Regions from separate parts of the Faecalibacillus sp. H12 genome, predicted to be linked through region 1. Evidence: predicted binding sites of a transcription regulator. Region 1 holds the regulator's gene; each other region holds the start of a gene.
The links. The regulator Rex, encoded in region 1, represses fermentation and respiration genes when NADH is low (regulators of the CRP and FNR family bind a similar motif). The targets are predictions, from matches to a motif close to GTGAANNNNTTCAC.

Region 1 (5,837 bases):
ATAGAGAATTTATTTTAAAACCAATTGGTAAAAAATACGAAGAACTTGTAAAGGAGATTGAATATGAAAACAATTGTCATGGATAGTGCTAATAAGTATTTAGTAGTAGCTTTATATGAAAATCAAAAATGTTTAGCTTCTTTACAAGAAGAAGGAAATCGAAAGCAATCTGAGTATGCAATCGTTTATTTACAAAAATTATTACAAGAAAATCATTTAAAAATGAGCGATTTTGATGAAATGGTCATTACTATTGGACCGGGTTCTTATACTGGTGTACGTGTTGCTTTAACGATTGCGAAAACATTAAATGCAACGATGAATATTAAGGTAAAAACTGTTTCTTCTTTAAAGGCGATGGCAGGAATGAAAAAAGCTATTTCTATTTTAGATGCAAGAAGCCATAAATTATTTCTAGGAATTTACAATGAAGGAAAGGTTATTGTTGATGATTGTTTAATAAATATTGATGAATTTGAAAATTATCAAAAACAATATACTGATTATGAAATTGTTGGTGATACACATTTAGTAGGAATACTTGAAAAAGAAGTGGATCTTGCCAAGCATATTTATACACTTTCTACTTTAGAAAAAGAAATAGAAAATGTTGATGGTCTTGTTCCAAGATATATTAAGGAAGTTGAGGCTAAAAAAATATGTCAATAAGAGAAATGAAAGTTGATGATTTAAAAAGAATTGTAGAATTAGAAAAAGATCTTTTTTTATCACCATGGAATGAAGAAGATTTTATACATGAATTAAAAGAAAACCCTATGGCGGGTTATTATATTCTTGAAAAAGAAAATCAAATTATTGGATACATAGGATTATGGTTTTTAGGTGATCAATGTCAAATTACAACAATTGCGACGGATCGACATTTTCAAGGACAAGGGTATGCAAGCCAACTGATGGAATACGCTCTTGAAAAAAGTGAAGAATTACATTATCAAAATGTTAATTTAGAAGTACGTGTTTCAAATGTAAAAGCAATTGCTTTATATCAAAAATTTGGGTTTAAAAATGTTGCTGTTAGAAAAAGATACTATAGCAATGGTGAAGATGCGTATTTAATGATCAAGAAATTGGAGGGATAGAGATGTCATTATTACTAGCAATTGAATCAAGTTGTGATGAAATGGCGATGGCTGTCTTAAAAGATCAAAGAGAATTTTTAAGTAGTGTCGTGGCAAGTCAAATCGACATACATGCAATGTATGGTGGTGTTGTCCCTGAAATTGCCAGCCGTAAGCATGTTGAATGTGTATCTGTTGTTTTAAAAGAAACGTTAAAACAAGCAAATATAAAAATGGAAGACCTTGATGCTATTTGTGTAACAAAAGGTCCAGGACTTGTTGGCTCTTTACATATTGGTTTACAAGTCGCTAAAACACTTTCTTTGGCTTATGATAAACCATTAATTGGGGTTCACCATATTGCAGGGCATATTTATGCAAATAATTATGAAAAAGATATTGTTTATCCAGCACTATGTCTTGTAGTCAGTGGTGGGCATACAGAGCTTGTTTTGATGAAACATCCTTATTCTTTTGAAGTGATTGGTGAAACTTTAGATGATGCTGTTGGAGAAGCATATGATAAAGTGGGAAGAGTTTTAAATCTTCCTTATCCAGGAGGACCGGTTTTAGATAAAATGGCTCATTTAGGAAAGGCAAGTTATCATTTACCTAAACCATTAGATGATGATAGTTATAATTTTAGTTTTAGTGGTTTAAAATCAGCAGTAATCAATTTAGCACATAATCATAGACAAAAAGGTTTAGAAATCAATCAAAATGATTTAGCAACGTCTTTTCAAAATGTTGTTGTTGATGTTTTGGTCGATAAAACGATTCGAGCTGCTAAAGAATATGGTGTTAAAGAAATTATGTTAGCTGGTGGGGTTTCTGCTAATAGGGGTTTAAGAGAAAAGATGAAAGAGCAAGTTGCCATGTTAGAAGACGTACAATTGTCTCTTCCACCAATGAAATGTTGTACAGATAATGCAATGATGATTGCTTTAGCAGGAAAAGTTATGTATGATAATAATAAGTTTAGTGATTTATCGCTTGGCATTAAACCACATCTTGATTTAGAATTAGAATCAATAGGAGGGGATTAGTGTGGAGAAAAAAATATCAAAAGCGACAATGTCCCGTTTTCCTGTTTATTTAAAAGCGCTTAGAAAAATGCAACATGAAGGAAAAGAAACATGTTTATCGAGTGAATTGTTTGAAATTACAGGAATACAAGATACAACAATTAGGCGTGATTTTACATATTTATCAAAAACGGATAATTTTGGTAGACGTGGAAGAGGCTATGATGTTAAACATCTTATAGATGGTTTAAGTGAAGTTTTAGGTTTACGATTAGATGAACCTATTATTTTAATTGGGGTTGGCAATTTAGGAAGTGCCATTTTAAAATATAATCGTTGGCAATATACAGTAGGTAAGATTGTTTGTGGTTATGATATGGATAAAAATAAAGAAGGGGAAAGATTTGGTGTGAAAATTTGTCATATTGACAAGTTGGAAGAAACTTTTCCAAGTGATTGTAAAATTGCTATTTTGGCGATTTCAGAAAATGTTCAAGAAACAGTGGATCGTTTAATGAAATTAGGCATTAAAGGAATTGTAGATTTTACGCATAGTCATTTTATGGTTCAAGAAGGCGTTGAAGTCCAAACAGTAGATGTTGTGGTAGCTATTCAAGAATTAGTAATTAAAATGAAATCAAATGATCAAGAATAGGGAGAGAAAAATGTTTGAATTTATTACAGTAAGAGAATTATATGAATTATATATCAATGATAGAGACCAATTAGATGGTATTGAATATGTTGAATTACAAGGATGGATCCGTACAAATAGAAATAGTGGGAAAATCGGATTTTTAGCTTTAAATGATGGAACATATTTTAAAAATGTACAAGTTGTTTATTTAGATGAAATTATTGATAATTATGAAGAAGCTTCTCATATTTCTACAGGAAGTGCTGTTAAAGTAACTGGTAAATTAAAATTAACACCAGATGGAAAACAACCTTTTGAAATTGAAGCAACACATTTAGTGGTTGAAGGAACTTGTGATGAAGATTTCCCATTACAAAAGAAAAGACATTCTTTTGAATACATGAGAGAAATTCCTCACTTAAGACCAAGAGCAAATACTTTTTATGCAATCTTTAGATTAAGATCTGTTTTATCAATGGCTATTCATGAATTCTTCCAAAACCAAGGATTCGTTTATGTCCATACACCAATCATTACTTCAAATGATGGTGAAGGTGCTGGAGAAATGTTTAGAGCAACAACAATCGATAATACAGAATTTGATAAAGATTTCTTTGGAAAAGAAGCTTATCTTACAGTTACAGGACAATTACATGTTGAAGCTTTTGCTTTAACATATCGTGATGTTTATACATTTGGACCTGCCTTTAGAGCGGAAAATTCAAATACTTCAAGACATGCTAGTGAATTCTGGATGATTGAACCTGAAATTGCTTTTGCTGACTTAGAAGATGATATGGATTTAATTGAAGATATGGTTAAATACTGTATTGATTATGTCTTAGATAATGCACCAGAAGAAATGAAATTCTTTGAAAGCATGATTGATAAAGAATGTATCAAACGTATCAAAGCAGTTAGAGATAGTGATTTTAAACGTATGACTTATACAGAAGCAATCGATTATTTATTAAAAGCAGATGTTAAATTTGAAAATAAAGTAGAATGGGGTATGGATTTAAATTCAGAACACGAACGTTATATCTGTGAAAAAATTGTTGGTGGACCAGTATTTTTAACAGATTACCCTAAAGAAATCAAAGCATTCTATATGCGTTTAAATGATGATGGTAAAACAGTAGCTGCTTGTGATTTACTTGTTCCAGGAATTGGTGAACTTGTTGGTGGATCACAACGTGAAGAAAGATATGATGTCTTAGAAAAAATTATGGATGAAAAAGGAATGGCCAAAGAAGGATTACAATGGTACATGGATCTACGTCGTTTTGGTGGATGTAAACATGCTGGATTTGGTTTAGGATTCGATCGTTTCTTAATGTATTTAACAGGTATGCAAAATATTAGAGATGTTGAACCATTCCCAAGAACTCCAAGAAATTTAAAATTCTAAAAGCCTATTCGTTAGGCTTTTTTTTGTGTATAATATGTGGGAGGTGACACACATGAATGAATATGATTTGATGAATCTCTATTTTAATTTTATTTTTAAAGACGGTAATAAGTCATTTAGGAATGTGTATGCAAGTTACGAACAACTTGGAGAATTTAAAAATTGGTTAACAAAACAAAATATAAAATTTCCATTTGTACATCAAATTCAAAAAAATGAATGTGAGTTACTTTTTAGAAGTAAAAACTTTGAAACCTATGATACGGCTTTTAAAACAAGTTATGCACATGATTTTCATAAATATATAGCAAAGGAAAAAGAAAAATATCAAGTCATTTTATTATCGGGAATCGATCAGCAATTCTTGGAAAATTTTGATAATAGTTATAATCATGATTTGATGCGCGTTTTTTGTATAAAAAAGGCATTGAAAGAAGATATCTCTTTATATGGACCTTTTCATCTGTTTTTAAATGCTCTTTATCAAATAGATTGTTGGCCTGGTGTTTTTATATTTAAAGGAGAGCAAAGTGTTTTTTATCCTGTAAAAAACATAGAGGAAGTAAAAGAATGTTTTAGACTAATAGAAACAAATAAGATTTTTGAAAAGAAATGTCAAACAAATGAAGATCAATATTTTATACAACTAAGTGATCTTCATTTAGGAACAAAGAAAACAGACAATGGACTTATTGTATTACAGGATAGTCTAGATGAACTTTATCATATGCTTCCTCATGATCATCAACTTAAATTTTTGATTACGGGTGATCTAATGAATTCGCCTAATCGTAAAAATATGTATGCAGCTTCTCATTTTATGAATCGTTTAAAAAGGAAATATCATAGTGATGTAACGTTTGTTTTAGGGAATCATGACGTCATTGTTTATGGCTTGAATCTTTTAAAAAAACAAAAGACAAAAGTGGTAGCTTATTTGCTAGGAGAAAATATTAAAGTTTATCCGGATGTTAAAATGATTGTGATCAAAATAGATTCTACTTCCCAAGGAAATCTAGCAAGGGGAATGGTCGGGCAAAGACTTTTACAAGAAATTGAAGATGAGTTATTATCTATTAATCATTTAGAGGATTATACTTTGATTGCTATGATGCATCATCATTTAATGCCACTTAGAAAAGATGATTTTTTGAAAATAAAATGGAATGAAAAACTATTCATGGGGAAAATTGCTGACTCGACAAAAGCCCTTGTGGATGCTCAAGATGTAATGTATTGGTTAGAAAAACATCATGTACGTTATATTTTCCATGGACACAAGCATATTCCTTGTGTTGTAAAAAAAGGAAATACATATATTATGGCAGGAGGTTCTTCTTGTGGAGGAGGTACCAGAGAAAGAAAAAGCAGTTATTTAAGTTATAATTTATTGAAATATAATCGTAAAGATCAAGCGTTTAAGTATTGTTTTGTATTCTATGATGATCTTACAAAACAAGAAAGACATCGTGTAAAAATAAAATTATTTATGGAGGATCAAAATGAAGTTAGTAGATAAGATGAAAGATGAAAATTTAGGACTTGCAATCCTATATAACTTTACAAAAGGGTATGGGCATGTTCCAATGAGTGTTTATGATGTAGTTTTACCATTTCTTTATCATGATGGTTTTAGAAATCATTTATTTGAAGGGGTTGAAGTAGAAGAAGCCCTTACTAAATGT
Region 2 (5,837 bases), on a different contig from region 1:
GGAGATTTAATGGGGTTAAACTTAAAAGATTTCAATGCTAAATGGCCAAATGCAGATGGTAATAGTGGTTATGGAGATAATATTTTATGGGGCTATAACTGGCTTATGAATCAACCTGATATTGGTTATGCTTATTTTAGCCCAAGTCAAGATGGTGGAGTTACAGCCTCTTTTAAGGCTGAATTTGATAAGGTAAATAAACTTCAAAAAACAAATACTGTTAAATTAGAAGGAACAAGTCATTCTACCATTCAAGTTCCTTTACAAAATAATGTTACACTATATAACGTAACAAAAGGAACGATGCAAACAGGAGGGACGGCAACTGTAAATGGTGGAGAAAGTTTCTATTTAACAGCACCATGTAAAAATAGTCCAGAAAATTATAAGTCAGGAAATATTGCGGGAAAAGGTTGTGAAATGTTTACTGCATTAGCTATTAAAGATGGTGCAGAAGGAACACAAACAGAAGGTTCATGGAATTTAGATCCTGATGGAAATAAATTAAAATATGAAGTTGAATGGTTGGATTTTGGAGCGTTACGCCTTTCTAAGGTAGATAATACTTCTGAATTTCAAAAAAATTCTAAATTTAGATTAATTTCAACTTCTTATACAGGATATGATGAAACTTTTGAAGTCACAAAAGATGAAAATGGAGATTATGAATTATTTATTGATTATTTACCTGTAGGAACTTATTCACTTACTGAGATTGAATGTGAAGATCACTTTGCACCTGTTGTTGCTAAATGGCAAGTGACAATTGTAAAAGATAAGACAACAAAGAAAATTGTTGTAAATACATTAAGACCAACAGGAACATTAAAACTTCAAAAGAAACTTGAAGACGCACGTCAGGGAGCTGTTGATCTTGCAGATAAAGATATTAAAAAAACAAAATATAAAGTTGTAGCAATGAATGATATTGTTGATACAGTATCCTTGAAAAAATTATATTCTAAAGGGGAAATAATTACTTTAGGAAGTGGAAAATGTATTGTTGATACAAATGATGGTCAAATGATTACTTATTCAAATGGTGTACAAGTTTCAAAAGGAATAATGAATGAAGAAGGAATTATTTCTGTAGATGAAAATGGTCAATTAGAAATGACAGGAATTCCTCTTGGAAAATATCAAGTTGTTGAAGTTTCATGCCCTCAAGGTTATGTTTTAGATTCTACACCTTATGATTTTGAAATTACACAAAAAGATCATACAACAACAATTTATACAACCTCTCATGAACAAACAAATCAAATTACTAAGACAACATTTACTAAAACCGATGTTACTGGTGATCAAGAAGTTAGTGGTGCTAAAATGTCTATTACGGATTTAGAGGGAAAAGTTATTGATGAATGGATTTCATCTAATAAGGCCCATGAAATAGATGGATTAGAAAGTGGAAAAACTTATTATTTAAATGAGGATACAAGTCCAGCAGGATATGTAAAAGCAACGAAAATTGAATTTAAAGTCAATGAAGATGGAAAAATTCAAAAAGTAAATATGAAAGATAAAGTTGTAACGATTTCTAAAGTAACTTTAGGTGGTGAAGAAATTCAAGGAGCTTTATTACAAGTAATAGATGAGGAAGGGAATACAGTTGATCAATGGTATAGTGATGGAAATGAACATCCTGTAAGTGGGTTAGAAGAAGGAAAAACGTATACTTTACACGAAGATTTAGCACCTTTAGGATTTAATTTAGTAAATGATATATCTTTTACAGTTTCTTATGAAAAAGAAAATCAAAAAATAGAAATGATTGATACTTTTGTTAAAGTTTATAAACAAAAAGAAGATGGTAATTTGTTAAAAGGAGCACAGCTTACAGTTGTTTCTACAAAAACAAAAAATAGAATTGATCAATGGATTACAGGACAACATATTTTTGATATTAATGATGTTATGAAGAAAAAAATATTAAAAGGGGATATGTGTCAAGGTAAAAATGAAGAAGGTATTGAATACAAAGTTGTTTCCCAATTAAAATCAAATGATTATTTTTTAATGTTGAAAGATGGAGAAGATGTGACATATTATTGTATAGATATTCAAGGAGATGAGACAGCCCACTTAATACAAGGACTTAATAGTGGGGAAAAATATATTTTAAGAGAAACATTGACACCTTGTGGATATGCAACAGCTAAAGAACAAATTTTTGAAATAAGAGAAAAGAATATTGTTTTAAAAGTTGTTGATGAAGATATTAAAGTGGATATTTCTAAAAAAGACATAACAAATAAAAAAGAATTGTCTGGAGCTCATTTACAAGTGAAAAATGAAGATGGAGAAGTTCTTGATTCTTGGATTTCAACTGATCAAGAACACCGCATTTGTCATTTGGAAGTTGGTAAAAAATATATTTTAGAAGAAACAATGGCACCTTATGGTTATGAAAAGAGTGAAAAAGTCGAATTTGTGATTAAAGATACTGGAGAAATACAAAAAGTCATCATGTATGATCAACCAATTATTCAAGCAATTAAAACAGGTGATAGTTCAAAGTTGAATTATTTTATAATGCTTGGTGCTTTAAGTGGAATTTGTATTTTTTTATGTAGAAAAAGGGATGTTAAATCCCCTAAATCTAAATGATTTCATCAATAAGACCATATTCTAAAGCTTCTAATGGATCTAAGTAGTAATCACGATCACAATCATGAATGATTTTTTCTAATGATTGTTTAGAATTTTCGCTTAAAATAAGTGAAAGTTTTTTCTTTTGTTTGCATATTCTTTTGGCGTTTATTTCAATATCACTTGCTTGTCCTTCTAAAGAGGCAAGAGGTTGATGTATCATTATTTCACTATTTTTTAATGCACATCTTTTTCCTTTGGAACCTGCACTTAAAAGAATAGAAGCCATACTTGCTGCCATGCCACAACAAATTGTGCTGACATCACATGAAACAAAGTTCATTGTATCAAAAATTGCTAGTCCTGCAGAAACACTACCGCCAGGTGAATTGATATACATGTAAATATCATTTTTATTATCTTGTGCTTCTAAATAAAGTAATTGACCAATAATTGAACTTGCCATGGCATCGTCGATAGTTCCTGTAAGTAGAATAATTCTTTCTTCTAAAAGTTTGGAATAGATATCGTAGGCATATTGATGATTTTTATCTTTTTCTATAACGGTTGGTATTAGATGCATAAAATAACCTCCATATGTAATTATAGAAATTAATAATAAAAATTATTCTTTGCGCTGATGAAATAAGTAAAAATTTTTTTAAAAAAATAGTAGAAAATAGTGTAAGCGCTAACGATATGATGAAATGGGAATTATTAGAAAAATAAAGGAAAAATTAATGCATCTTATACAAGAAATCAACGTTGTAATAGTTGCTTTTGTGAAGTTTTTGACTTATAATAATGGCATAAAAGCTATTTACAAGGAGGAATATTAATAAAATGGCAGTAAAAGTAGCAATTAACGGATTTGGACGTATCGGACGTCTAGCATTCAGACAAATGTTTAATGCAGAAGGATATGAAGTTGTAGCAATCAACGATTTAACTAATCCTAAAATGTTAGCACACTTATTAAAATATGATTCAGCACAAGGTAAATATGCATTAGCTGATACAGTAGAAGCTGGTGAAGATTCAATCACAGTTGATGGAAAAGAAATCAAAATCTACGCTAAAGCTAACGCAGCTGAATTACCATGGGGAGAAATCGGTGTAGACGTAGTATTAGAATGTACTGGGTTCTATGTATCTAAAGCTAAATCTCAAGCTCATATCGATGCTGGAGCTAAAAAAGTTGTTATCTCAGCACCTGCTGGAAATGACTTACCAACAATCGTATTCGGTGTAAACGAAGGTACTTTAAAAGCTTCTGACACTATCATCTCAGCAGCTTCATGTACAACTAACTGTTTAGCACCAATGGCTAACGCTTTAAATAATTTAGCACCAATCAAATCTGGTATCATGTTAACAGTACATGCTTACACTGGAGATCAAATGGTATTAGATGGACCTCATAGAAAAGGTGACTTAAGAAGAGCTCGTGCAGCTGCAGTTAACATCGTTCCTAACTCAACAGGTGCTGCAAAAGCAATCGGATTAGTAATCCCAGAATTAAATGGTAAATTAATTGGTTCTGCACAACGTGTACCAGTTCCAACTGGATCTACAACTATCTTAACTTCAGTTGTTGAAGGTGAAGTTACAGTTGAAGAAGTAAATGCAGCTATGAAAGCAGCAACTACTCCATCATTCGGATATACTGAAGAACCATTAGTATCTTCTGATATCGTAGGAATCACTTACGGATCATTATTCGATGCAACTCAAACTATGGTTAAACCATTAGACAACGGAACTACAGAAGTTCAAACAGTTGCTTGGTATGACAACGAAAACTCATACACTTCTAACATGGTTAGAACTATTAAATATTTTGCTGAATTAGCTTAATCTAGCGAAAATATGCTAAATAAAAAAGGGTTTCAAGATAGAAGAAGCCCTTTTTTGTTCTTTAACTCGTAAATCAATTTTGATTTACGAGTTTTTTCTTTTATAGAGAATATTTTGTAAAACAATAAAAAACAATAATTCTAATGTATAATTAGATAAATACTATTCTTATTGAAATATATGATTTGTTAATAAGATAAGTGTATTGTTTAAAATGTAAAAGAAGTAAAAGATATGTAACTAAGAAAATTTAAAGAGATTGTTATTAAATTTATGTAAATAGGGTATTTTATTGAATTATTTTACAATAAGTATTGACTGTGGAGCCACTCCATAGTGTTCAATGATGTTGAAAGGAGGAAAGGTAATATGAAAACAAATGAATTAGAAAAAGAAATAGGCCTTTCAAAGTATACAATTCGATATTATGAAAAGGAGGGGCTTATTCAACCTAAAAGGGAGGAAAATGGTTATCGTGATTATGATGATGAAACAGTCCAAAAATTGAAAATTATTAAATTTTTGAGAAATCTACAAATTTCTGTTGATGATATCAAGGCGATATTAGAAGGTGAATTGGATTTTAGGCATTGTTTAAAAATCAATCAAGTGAACATGCAAAAACAAATAGAAAGTATGAATGAAATCAAAGATACAATAGATGATTACTATGATAAAGATTTACCTTTAATAGAAGAATTAAGTGAAATTAAAAATAATAATAATAAAATGGGGTTAGGCTTTCGAAAAACTACTTCAACAGTTTCATTAGGAAGAAAAATTACACCAGAACTTGCAAGAAGACAATTAATTATTACTTTTATAGGGGCTATTGTAGTTGCTGGGTCATTTGCTAGAATGCCATATGATTTAGGCAATATGAGAATTTTAGTAGGTATATTATTTTTTATAGTGACATTTATGTTAATGATAGCATTTTCTTTCAAACAAACATCTGCAATGATGTTAGATAATACGCTTAATCAATCTATAGAGTTTTTAAGTGATGGTATTTACTATTATCAATTTGATGGGCCAATGAACAATTTTAAATATTTCTTTGCAGTTGTTTTTAATAAAAAACATCAATTTATGCATAAATGTTTATATGAAGATATTGAAAAACTTGAAGTTGTAGCTAAGAAAAATTATATGAGTACAGGAAGTCCATTAGCTTATGAAGCTTATGTTTCTGATTTTAATTTCACATTTAAAAATGGACAAACATTTTATTTTTATTGGCCAATGATTTTAAATGATGATGCAAGATATATTGCGATAATTGTAGAAAAGAAAGTAAAACATATTGAAGATCCCTATAATATTCTTTATGCAATGAAACAAGGTATAAATCTTAATGATTATTTAATAGGAAGATTATAATAAAA
Region 3 (5,837 bases), on a different contig from region 1:
CTTCATGTCTTACAAACTCTTCACCCACATAAGATAGTTTAGAGCCACATTCCTCACATACTCTGTCTTTTTCATCAATATCATAAACTTTTTTTACATGTTTAAGATTGTCTAATTTGATATCAATTTTCCCTTTTTGTTTCTTTTTGGCTCTGGTATATGAGATATCTTCAAGCAGTTCAGGTTCACATTCATTTTCTGCTTCATCAAAAAGAGAAAGCTGATCCATAGAATGTGTTATCTTTTCACTCTTGGTACCAAACAGCTTTCTCTTTAAATAGGCATTTTCTTCACGCAAAAGTTCATTGTTGTTTTTTAAGTATTCATTTTCAGCTTTCAAACTGTCAATCGTACTGTTCAAAGATGCAATCGTAGCTTTCAATTCTTCAATAGAATGTGACAGGTTAGCCATTATCAAAGCTAAATTTTCAACTGTATCAGCCATCAAAAGCACCTCCATTTCATACATCTATTATACCATAAACAGGCATATCTTCCTATGAAATCAAGGCTTTACAGTACAACTTGTGGATAACTTTTCTGAATGGTTTTGGGCTGTACGATAGAGAGTCCTTCAAGCAGCCACCTGAACTGTTGAGAAGTTATTTCGAGTGCTTCTGATTCATCTCTGGGCCATTTAAATTTACCATTTTCAAGTCTTTTATAAAGTAATACAAAACCATCACCTTCCCAATACAGAGCCTTCATGGTCCTTGTATTTCTACCACAAAACAGAAACACAGAATTAGAAAAAGGATCAAGCTTGAAATTCTGTTGAACGATAGCTGAAAGACCATCGATCTGTTTGCGCATATCTGTATAGCCAACAGCTATATAGATATGTTCTGCTTTTGAAATATCACCAATCATAACAGCGACTTCAAAAGAGGCTCAATACTTTGGTAAGGCGTATCTGAATCAAGTTCAATTTTAATGCTTCCCTTGATAATGATAATCTTTTCATTATTGTGAGGTTGCTTTTCAACAGAAACAAAGGACACTTCATTCTTGTAGTTGTTTTCATTTATCTGATCACATAAAATATTTCTGATTTTTTGTTGATAATTATAATAAGTCGACGGCTTGATATTGTTTTTGTCACAGAAATCTTTGACAGATAAACCACTTTCCTTGCATTCTTTGATTTTAAAATACCAAAATTTATATTTTTCATTTTCGGTAAGTTCCTGTACTGTCATATAGTCTCTCTTCCTTTCCATATAGTTTTTGGAGAATATAAAAACTACAATATAGTTTATGGAGTCTCCACATTCTATATTGTAGTTCTTAAAATTCTATATTTTTATCCACTATTTTATTTGGCGCTTACGTTGATAAGCTTTATATTGATCTTTACTTAATGATATTTTATCTTTATTTTGTTTTCTTTGATTTGTTGTTTCTTGTTTTGAATGTAATGAACTTTTTTGATTATTTTGTTTTAAATAGGCTAAAGCTTCTTTTTTAGAATCAAAGCTTTTGAATTTAGCATCTTTAAAATGATCGACTTCTTTTTGACATTCTTCCCAAGTGTTATAAATACCAGGATGTCTTCCTTTTTTTACAGCATAATATTTCATGATATCACTCCTTGTTTCTATTATGACATATTTATAGCTTTTTGTAATGGGATAAAAATGATATAAAACTTGTGAAATGTTACACATAGCCTTATGTGTAACTTGTTTTTATTTTCACATGATACTAAAATATGTGTAGTTAGAAAAGAGGAGATTTAATTATGGCAAACAGATTTGTATTAAATGAAACAAGTTATCATGGAAAAGGAGCAATTGAATCAATTCCTGAAGAAGCAAAAGCAAGAGGATTCAAAAAAGCTTTAGTATGTTCAGATCCAGACTTAGTAAAATTTGGAGTAACAGCAAAAGTTACTGATTTATTAGATAAAGCAGGATTAGCTTATGAACTATATTCTAATATCAAACCGAATCCAACAATTGAAAATGTTCAACAAGGTGTTAAAGCATTACATGATGCTGGAGCAGATTATATGATTGCTATTGGTGGTGGTTCATCAATGGATACAGCAAAAGCAGTAGGTATCATTGATAAAAACCCTGAATTTGCTGATGTAAGAAGCCTAGAAGGTGTTGCACCAACTAAAAATCCTTGTACACCAATCTTTGCAGTTCCTACAACAGCTGGTACTGCTGCTGAAGTAACAATCAACTATGTAATCACAGATGTTGAAAAAGATCGTAAAATGGTATGTGTAGACGTACATGATATTCCAGTTGTAGCATTCGTTGACCCAGATATGATGTCATCAATGCCTAAAGGATTAACTGCTGCTACAGGTATGGATGCCTTAACTCATGCTATCGAAGGTTATATTACTAAAGGTGCTTGGGAAATGTCAGATATGTTCCATATCAAAGCTATCGAAATTATTTCTAAATCATTAAGAGGTGCAGTAGAAAATACGCCTGAAGGTAGAGAAGGTATGGCTTTAGGTCAATATGTTGCAGGTATGGGATTCTCTAACGTAGGTTTAGGATTAGTTCACTCAATGGCTCATCCACTTGGAGCTTTATATGATACACCTCATGGTGTTGCTAATGCTATCATCTTACCAACAGTTATGGAATATAATGCACCATATACTGGTGAAAAATATAAAGACATTGCAGAAGCAATGGGTGTAGATACTACTGGTATGTCTCAAGAAGAATATCGTAAAGCAGCTGTAGATGCAGTTAAACAATTATCTAAAGATGTTGGTATTCCAGCTGACTTAAAAGAAATCGTTAAAGAAGAAGATTTACAATTCTTAAGTGAATCTGCTTTAGCAGATGCTTGCTGTCCAGGTAACCCAAGAGATACAAGTGTAGAAGAAATCAAAGAATTATATAAATCATTATTATAATAATAAAACAGTCCTCAATGAGGGCTGTTTTTTTGTTTTAAAATTTAAAAAAAGAAAATTTTGTTATTAATTTCACAATAAAGTTGACTTTTTATGAGGTTTCAATATAATTCTTTTTACATGTTAAAAAGGGGAAATTCGATGGAAAAAAATAAAAAATCAAGTTTTTCAGGCCGTTTAGGATATGTTATGGCGGTTGCTGGTTCGGCTGTTGGATTAGGAAACATTTGGCGTTTTCCATATCTTGCGGCTAAATATGGTGGAGGTACTTTTTTATTTACTTACGTTATTTTAGCGTTAACAGTTGGTTTTGCTTTACTTGTAAGTGAAACAGCATTAGGAAGAAAGACCGGAAACAATCCAATCAAAGCATATAAAATCTTAGGAGCAAAAAAATTAAAGATTGGTGGTTGGTTGAATTCAATTATTCCAATGTTGATAGTTCCTTATTACTGTGTTGTTGGTGGTTGGGTATGTAAATACTTATTTGAATATTTAAGAGGATCAAGTCATATCTTGACACAAGATACCTATTTTTCAAATTTTATTGCTAATCCAATTAGTCCAGCTTTTTGGTTAGTTGTTTTTGCAGTATTAACTTTTATTGTGGTTATTAAAGGTGTAGAAAAAGGAATTGAAAAAGTAAGTAAGATCTTAATGCCTATTTTAGTAGTGATAGCTATTTTTATTTCAATTTATGGTTTAATGACACCAGGGGCTATTGAAGGTTTAAAATATTATATCATTCCTGATTTTTCTAAATTCAGTATTATGACAGTCATTGCTGCGATGGGGCAAATGTTCTATTCTTTATCGATTGGAATGGGAATTTTATTTACTTATGGTTCTTATATGAAAAAAGATGTTGATATGGAAAAAGCAATTTCTCAAGTAGAAATTATGGATACGTTGATTGCTTTTTTAGCGGGGTTAATGATTATTCCTGCAGTCTTTGCATTTTCAGGAAAAGATAGTTTAAATGCTGGAGCATCTTTAATGTTTATTACAATGCCAAAAGTATTTAATTCACTTCAATTAGGTGGATTTATTGGTGGTGTATTCTTTTTACTTGTCTTATTTGCTGCTTTAACATCAGCTATTTCTTTAATGGAATGTTCAGTCGCAACTTTAATGGAACAATTCCATATTTCTAGAAAAAAAGCAGCTTTAGCAATGATTATTGAAATGTTAGCTTTAGGAATTCCTATTTCACTTGGCTATGGTGTTTTAGGATGGATTCAACCATTAGGAATGACTTTATTAGATTTCTTTGATTTTGTCACAAATTCATGTATGATGCCAATTTCAGCGTTATGTACAGCTTTATTAATTATTTTTGTAACAAAATTAAAAACAATTTCAGATGAAATTAAAATATCATCTGCTTTTAAAAGAGAAAAAGTCTATAATTTTGTGATGAAATATATTTGTATTCCAACATTATTAATTATTTTATTAAGTTATATTTTATCAACATTTGGAATTATTACGTTATAAAAAAGCTTTTTTAAGCTTTTTTTCTTTTTGGACATAAAAAAGACATTTTTTATGTATATAATATATTAGAAATAAAATGAGCTTTTGTATTTGTCAAATAAAACATTTGTGCTATAATTTATTTGTTTAATTATGCCTAAGTGTAAAGGAGGATGTCTTTATGGACAAAATAAGTGAAAAGATAAAAGCAGCCCGCATTGCCAAAGGCGTTACAATAGAGGAAGTCGCAGAAGCAACATTGTTATCTGTTAATATCATTAAAGATATAGAAGACGGTGCTTTTGAACGATTTGTTGGAGACGAGCTATATGTAAAAATGTATCTTAAAAAAATAGCAAGATACTTAGAAATAGATGAGACGATTGCTGATGATTATTATGCAATTACGAGAGAAATTAAAAAGGCTGATTTAAAAGATTTAGAAAATAAAAAAGAAGATATAGGATCTGTTACTTTTGTAGATAAAGTAAAAAATATTCAACCAACTAAAAAACAACCGACAAGAAAGGGAGTTTATGAAGATCACTATATCTTAAGATATGTTAAATATGCAATTGTCATTATTATTGTCATTGCTATTATTATTGTACTTGGATATTCATTTGTCTTTATGAAATCAAATGATTCATCATTTAAAAATAGTAATACATCTAAAACAGAAACAAGTGAAACTTTAAAGAAGAAAACAACAGAAACAGATAAAAAGAAAACAACAGAAACAGATAAAAAGAAAACAACAAAATCTGATACAACGAAAAAAGATGAACAAACATCTACTGAAATAACTTTTACTAAAAATGCTGATGGTGATTATAGTTTTAAATTACCTGATGGATATGATCAAGAAACTTTTAAATTAAAGGTAGACTTTACATTTGCGACAACTGTTGATCTACATGTTAATGGTGATCCTAACAGTTATCAAACTGATACATTTAAAAAAGGTGTTTATAGTAGTAATCTTGCTAATATTTCAGCATCAGATGCTTTAAAAGATGATTCTGCATGTGAAAGTGTTGAATTAGAATTTAATGTGAATGATTTCCAATATTTGGAATTTTCATATAGTTGGAACTTAGGACATCGTTATTATATTAATGATCAAAAAATTCCATTAGAAGAAAATGATCATTATGGAACAAGCTCTAATGGTAGAGTAAGAACATTTAAATTAACGATGGTCAAATAATGAATTTACCTAATAAATTAACGATTACAAGAATAATCCTTGTTCCAATTCTTATTCTTATTTATATGTTTCCTTATGCAACGTTTGGAATCAATGTACCTATGTATCATATTTTGAATGCTGATATTTCACTTGTTAATATTGTTATCTTTATTATTTTTGCAGTTGCTTCGTTAACTGATTATTTTGATGGACAAATTGCAAGAAAATCTAAATTAATTACGACTTTTGGTAAGTTTGCTGATCCGATTGCAGATAAACTAT
Region 4 (5,837 bases), on a different contig from region 1:
AGGAGAGACAAACTATGATAGCGTATAATGAACAAGAATTATTGTATTTATATCATTTAGGTTCTTCAATAGCGTATAAATTGTTGTTAGATGAGTATAAAAATAAAATTGAAATTTTTGTGAAACGTTATTGTAGAGAAACAGCATTAACTTCTGCAGAAGATTATAGTCAAGAGGCGTTACTTGTTTTGATTGGAATTTTTGATCGCTATCGCTATGATAAGAATGCTTCTATAAATACATATTTTTCATATGCGATTAATGATGTATTAAAATTACAAAAAAGAATACTTAATAGAGGTAATAAAATTTCTACGATTTCTTTAGATCAAGAAATCTATGGAAGTAATATGCGTATTGAAAATATTATTGCAGATCAAAAAAGTTATAATAGACCGGAATATCAATTACGGTTAAATGAAAACAAAAGTTATTATTTAAATAAAATAGAAAAAGCAAGCTCTTCACTTGAAAGAAAAATATTTGATTGTTTTATGAAAGGATATAAGAGTAAAGAAATTGCTGAATTGTTGAATATTGATATTCGTTGTGTCTATAATGCGAAATATCGCTTACAAAAAAAGATGGACAAATCTAAATAAGATTGACTATAGCTAGCTTTTATGCTAAATTATAGTGGCATAGAAATGAGTTGATAAGATGAAAGAGAAAATCATTTTAGTGTGTAGTGAATGTTTATCGAGAAACTATACAATGACTAAAAATAAACGATTAAATGTAAAAAGATTAGAATTAAATAAATATTGTAAACGTTGTGGAAAGCATACGTTACATAAAGAAACAAAATAAGGAGGCTATGTCGTGTTTGGTAAAAAGGCGGAAACAGAAGTCGTTGAAGAAGTAGAACATGAATTAAAATTTAAAGAGTGGTTCAATTTAAAAGGAATCAGAGCTGAAATTAAAAATATTCATTGGTTAACAAAAAAAGAATTATTTAATAATTCTTTAACTGTATTAGTGTTTACTTTTGTAATGGGGTTATTCTTCTTTGGTGGAGATGCCGTTGTTGCATTTATATTGAAAGCATTGGGGATGGATTAATTATGGCAGGAATGAATGATGAAGGAAGACAATGGTATGTTGTTTGTACATACAATGGTCATGAAAATAAAGTAAAAGAAAACTTAGAAAAACGTATTGAATCAATGGGATTACAAGATTGCTTATATAATATCATAATTCCAGAACATGTAGAAACAGTTATTAAAGATGGTAAAAAAATCAACAAAGTAACAAATATGTTTCCTGGATATGTTCTTGTAGAAATGGTTATGACAGATGAAGCTTGGTATGTTGTACGTAATACTTCAGGGGTTTCAGGATTCATTGGTTCTTCTGGTGGAGGAGCAAAACCTTTCCCACTTCAAAAACATGAATTAGATCCAATCTTAAAGAATATGGGTATTAGTACTTCAGCAATCGAAATTGACTATGCTGTTGGAGATGAAGTAAATGTTATTTCAGGTCCATTTGCTGGTAAAAGTGGAACTGTTGAATCGGTTGATTTTGAAAAAGAAACAGCTAAAGTACTTATTGATTTCTTAGGTAATCAAACACCTATGGAAATTGATTTAGTAGCATTAGAAAAAACATTCTAGACAAATGTATTCACATTTGTCTTTTATATTATGGAGGTAAAGATGTCTAAATTATTTTTCTTTGATATAGATGGTACATTGATCGATTGTAATAAAGGGCTTTATGGTATATCAACAATAAATAGAAATTCCTTTGATCAGTTAAAACAAAAAGGTCATGATGTATTTCTAGCTACAGGTAGATGCAAATGCTTTATTACAGAAGGTGTTATGGATTATCCTTTTAGTGGATATGTCACTTGTAATGGGGGCTATGTAGAATATAAAGGAGATGCTATTTATAAAGCTGTTGTTCCAGCAAAAGCAATAGAAGAAACAATTAAATTATCTAAAGAACATCATTTTAGTTTCTATTTTGAAAGTAGCGATTATATTTATGTCTTAGATAAAAATGACCCACAACATAAAGAATTTGCTAGAGTATGGGGAATGAAAGATGAAACAATTGTTGATGATTTTGATCCACAAGAAATTGAAACATATATTGGAATGATCGTTATCAATTCAAAAGAAGATATTCCTCTTTTAGTTGAAACATTATCTCCATATTTTGATATTCAAAGACATCAAACAGGATGTTCGTTTGATTTAACATTAAAAGGTGTTTCTAAAGCTGTAGGAATCCAAAAATTAGTAGATGCACTTCATAAAGATATCAAAGATACGATTGCTTTTGGAGATGGACGCAATGATTTAGAAATGTTAGAAACTGTTGGAACAGGTGTTGCAATGGATAATGCGGTTCCTGAAGCAAAATTTGTGGCTGATGAAATATGTCCAGATGTCAATGATGATGGAATTACAACATGGTTGAAGGAACGTGACTTTATTTAAAGTGAATTTTTTTGTTATAATGACAAAGGTGATTATATGAAAGAAAAAAATTAACAATGAAAGATATAGATCATAAGCTAAGTCGTGAAATCGTAAATACGGCAAAAGCTCATGATGTATCCGTAATCAAATTAGAGCAACTTCAAAACATCCGCTCAACGACAAGAACAAGTCGAAAAAACAATCATAGCCTGCATACATGGTCGTTCTATAGACTAGCTACATTTATAGAATACAAAGCAAAACTTGCAGGCATAGAAGTTGAGTATGTAGATCCAGCATATACAAGTCAGATCTGTCCGATATGTGGAAGTGTTCATCATGCAAATGACAGAAATTATACGTGCAGATGTGGATTTCATACACATAGGGATTTATTGGGAGCAATAAATATATGCAACTCAACTGAGTATATTGGTAACAGATATACTGCCTAGAGAACTATAGGTTCTGCCCTAGGAAGGGCAATGGCATACCTCTAACTTGCACTGCGACCTATCAGAAATGAACTGGTCAGCCAACAATGTTGGCAGGTAGTAAGAATCCCCTGTCTTAGACATGGGGAGTGTCAAAACAAGAATATTTAGTGAATGTAGTATGTTAGAATGTAATAAAGATCTTGAACTTTATTATTTAGATTCTTTTAAAATAGTACATGAAAAGTAGACTCTTTATAAAAGTCTGCTTTTTAAATTACATTTTTTTGGTGTATTCTTAACAATAAAAAGAGTAAAATAGGCTTTGGAGGTGAGACTATGTTGTTGTTTGGACATAGAGGTTATAGTGATCAATATTCTGAAAATACAATGTTAGCTTTTTCAAAAGCTATTGAAAGTGGATTTGATGGTATTGAAACAGATGTGCATAAAACAAAAGATGGTGTTCTTGTTTTATGTCATGATGAAAAAATCAATCGAACAAGTGATGGAAAAGGTTATATTAAAGATATGACTTATGAAGAGCTTTGTGCATATAATTTTGGAACAAAAGAAAATCCTCAAAGAATTCCTTTGTTGAAAGAATTATTGGAATTATGTAAAGGAAAAAATGTAAAGATCAACTTAGAAATTAAAACAAATAAAATTCAATATCCAGGAATAGAACTAGAAAGCTATCAAATGATCAAAGAAATGGGGATGTTAGATCAAGTTCTCTTTTCAAGTTTTTATGTTGATTCTCTTTATAAATTAAGAGCAATCGATTCATCTTTATATTTAGGTTATCTTTTTGAAGATGATTATGAAAAAAATAAACAATTATGTTTAACACAAAAATTTCATGTACATGCACGTGAAGATTTTCTAGATGAAGATGAAATTGCACTCTTTTTAAAAGCTGGATTAGACATCAATACATGGGGTGTAAAGAACCGTTTTAGATATGCTTATTTTAAGGAAAAAGGTGTCAATATTGTTATTGCAAATAAAAATTTTAAGAAATTAAAAATGTAATCACCTACGTTATTTTTTTACATCAAACGAGCGATAATGCTTGTTTTTTGTATGTTTTTCATGTAATATGGTTGTGTACAAATGAAAAATTTCACAATAGTTATGGAGGAAATAAAATGGCAGAAAAAAAACCTGTACAACAAGCTGTCCCAACTGAAGCAGAAACTGATGCTCATGTTGATGACCTTGTAAACAAAGCTTTAAAAGCTTTAGAAGAATTTGAAGATTTTACACAAGAACAAGTAGACTACATCGTTGCTAAATGTTCTGTAGCTGGACTAGACCATCATGGTATTTTAGCTGAAGCTGCAGTTAACGAAACAGGACGTGGAGTATTTGAAGATAAAGCTGTTAAAAACTTATTTGCATGTGAATATGTTACTAACAATTTACGTCATTTAAAAACAGTAGGGATCATCAATGAAGATCCATTAACTGGTATTACTGAAATTGCTGAACCAGTGGGTGTTGTTTGTGGTATCGTTCCAACAACTAACCCAACTTCAACAGTAATTTTCAAATCATTAATCGCTTTAAAAACAAGAAACCCAATCATTTTCTCGTTCCACCCAAGCGCTCATGAAAGTTCAAAACAAGCTGCTATCGTAATTAGAGATGCTGCTATTGCTGCTGGTGCACCAGAAAACTGTATCCAATGGTTATCAATTAAATCTATGTATGCTACTAATGCATTAATGAATCACCCAGGTATTGCAACTATCTTAGCAACTGGTGGTAACGCAATGGTTAAAGCTGCATATTCATGTGGAAAACCTGCTTTAGGTGTAGGTGCTGGTAACGTACCTGCATATGTTGAAAAAACATGTGTATTACCAAGAGCTGTAAATGATATCGTATTATCAAAATCTTTCGACAATGGTATGATTTGTGCTTCTGAACAAGCAGCAATCGTTGACCAAGAAATCTACAGTGATTTCATGAAAGAAATTAAAAGATTCCATGTTTACTTTGTAAATAAAGAAGAAAAAGCTAAACTTGAAAAATTCATGTTTGGTGCAGAAGCTTATTCAGAAAATGTTGCTCAAGCTAAATTAAATCCAAATGTTGTAGGTAAACCTGCTGAATGGATTGCTGAACAAGCTGGATTCAAAGTGCCTGCTGAAACACAAATTATCTGTGCTGAATGTAAAGAAGTAGGACCAAATGAACCATTAACTAGAGAAAAATTATCTCCAGTATTAGCTATCTTAAAAGCTAAAAGCACTGATGATGGTATCGCTAAAGCAGCTGCAATGGTTGAATTTAATGGTTTAGGTCACTCTGCTGCAATTCATACAGAAGATCATGAAATTTCTAAAAAATTCGGTCATGCATGTAAAGCAATCCGTATCATTGAAAACGCTCCATCAACATTCGGTGGTATTGGATCAGTATATAATGCATTCATTCCATCATTAACATTAGGTTGTGGTTCTTACGGACATAACTCAGTATCTAACAACGTAAGTGCTGTTAACTTAATCAATATTAAGAGAATAGGGAGACGTAATAACAATATGCAATGGGTTAAACTTCCTCCAAAAGTATACTTTGAAAAGAATTCAATTAGATACTTAAGAGATATGAAACATATGGAAAAAGCCATGATCGTTACTGATAGAAGTATGGTAAATCTTGGTTATGTTGAAAAAATCGAAGACGTTATTAGAAGAAGACGTAATCATGTAGATATCGAATTATTCTTTGATGTTGAACCAGATCCAAGTATTGATACTGTAAGAGAAGGGGTAGAATTAATGAGAAAATTCGAACCTGATTGTATCATTGCTTTAGGTGGGGGATCATCAATGGATGCTGCTAAAGTTATGTGGTTAATGTATGAAAACCCAGAAGTTAACTTTGATGATATCAAACAAAAATTCATGGATATCAGAAAACGTGCTTTCAAATTCCCTGAATTAGGTAAAAAAGC

Region 2: the regulator Rex is predicted to act here: its motif matches at 3,375-3,388, upstream of gap (type I glyceraldehyde-3-phosphate dehydrogenase).
Region 3: the regulator Rex is predicted to act here: its motif matches at 1,652-1,665, upstream of fucO (lactaldehyde reductase).
Region 4: the regulator Rex is predicted to act here: its motif matches at 3,986-3,999, upstream of adhE (bifunctional acetaldehyde-CoA/alcohol dehydrogenase).

What each region holds. Positions count from the first base shown of each region.
Region 1 is NZ_JABWDK010000002.1:318,494-324,330, forward strand. It holds gene tsaE (tRNA (adenosine(37)-N6)-threonylcarbamoyltransferase complex ATPase subunit type 1 TsaE) at 1-86, shown strand, start outside; gene tsaB (tRNA (adenosine(37)-N6)-threonylcarbamoyltransferase complex dimerization subunit type 1 TsaB) at 64-669, shown strand; gene rimI (ribosomal protein S18-alanine N-acetyltransferase) at 660-1,100, shown strand; gene tsaD (tRNA (adenosine(37)-N6)-threonylcarbamoyltransferase complex transferase subunit TsaD) at 1,103-2,125, shown strand; gene HUU89_RS04650 (redox-sensing transcriptional repressor Rex) at 2,127-2,759, shown strand; gene asnS (asparagine--tRNA ligase) at 2,770-4,152, shown strand; gene HUU89_RS04660 (metallophosphoesterase family protein) at 4,205-5,671, shown strand; gene HUU89_RS04665 (D-2-hydroxyacid dehydrogenase) at 5,655-5,837, shown strand, end outside.
Region 2 is NZ_JABWDK010000010.1:67,165-73,001, forward strand. It holds gene HUU89_RS08545 (SpaA isopeptide-forming pilin-related protein) at 1-2,610, shown strand, start outside; gene HUU89_RS08550 (ATP-dependent Clp protease proteolytic subunit) at 2,603-3,175, opposite strand; gene gap (type I glyceraldehyde-3-phosphate dehydrogenase) at 3,436-4,449, shown strand; gene HUU89_RS08560 (MerR family transcriptional regulator) at 4,819-5,832, shown strand.
Region 3 is NZ_JABWDK010000018.1:18,419-24,255, forward strand. It holds gene tnpC (IS66 family transposase) at 1-412, opposite strand, end outside; gene tnpB (IS66 family insertion sequence element accessory protein TnpB) at 514-870, opposite strand; gene tnpA (IS66 family insertion sequence element accessory protein TnpA) at 867-1,199, opposite strand; gene HUU89_RS10635 (RNase H1/viroplasmin domain-containing protein) at 1,311-1,580, opposite strand; gene fucO (lactaldehyde reductase) at 1,742-2,887, shown strand; gene HUU89_RS10645 (sodium-dependent transporter) at 3,029-4,384, shown strand; gene HUU89_RS10650 (helix-turn-helix domain-containing protein) at 4,545-5,573, shown strand; gene pgsA (CDP-diacylglycerol--glycerol-3-phosphate 3-phosphatidyltransferase) at 5,573-5,837, shown strand, end outside.
Region 4 is NZ_JABWDK010000010.1:47,768-53,604, forward strand. It holds gene HUU89_RS08450 (LuxR C-terminal-related transcriptional regulator) at 15-602, shown strand; gene rpmG (50S ribosomal protein L33) at 661-810, shown strand; gene secE (preprotein translocase subunit SecE) at 823-1,062, shown strand; gene nusG (transcription termination/antitermination protein NusG) at 1,065-1,619, shown strand; gene HUU89_RS08470 (Cof-type HAD-IIB family hydrolase) at 1,662-2,453, shown strand; partial or broken gene HUU89_RS08475 (RNA-guided endonuclease TnpB family protein) at 2,498-2,890, shown strand; gene HUU89_RS08480 (glycerophosphodiester phosphodiesterase family protein) at 3,209-3,904, shown strand; gene adhE (bifunctional acetaldehyde-CoA/alcohol dehydrogenase) at 4,021-5,837, shown strand, end outside.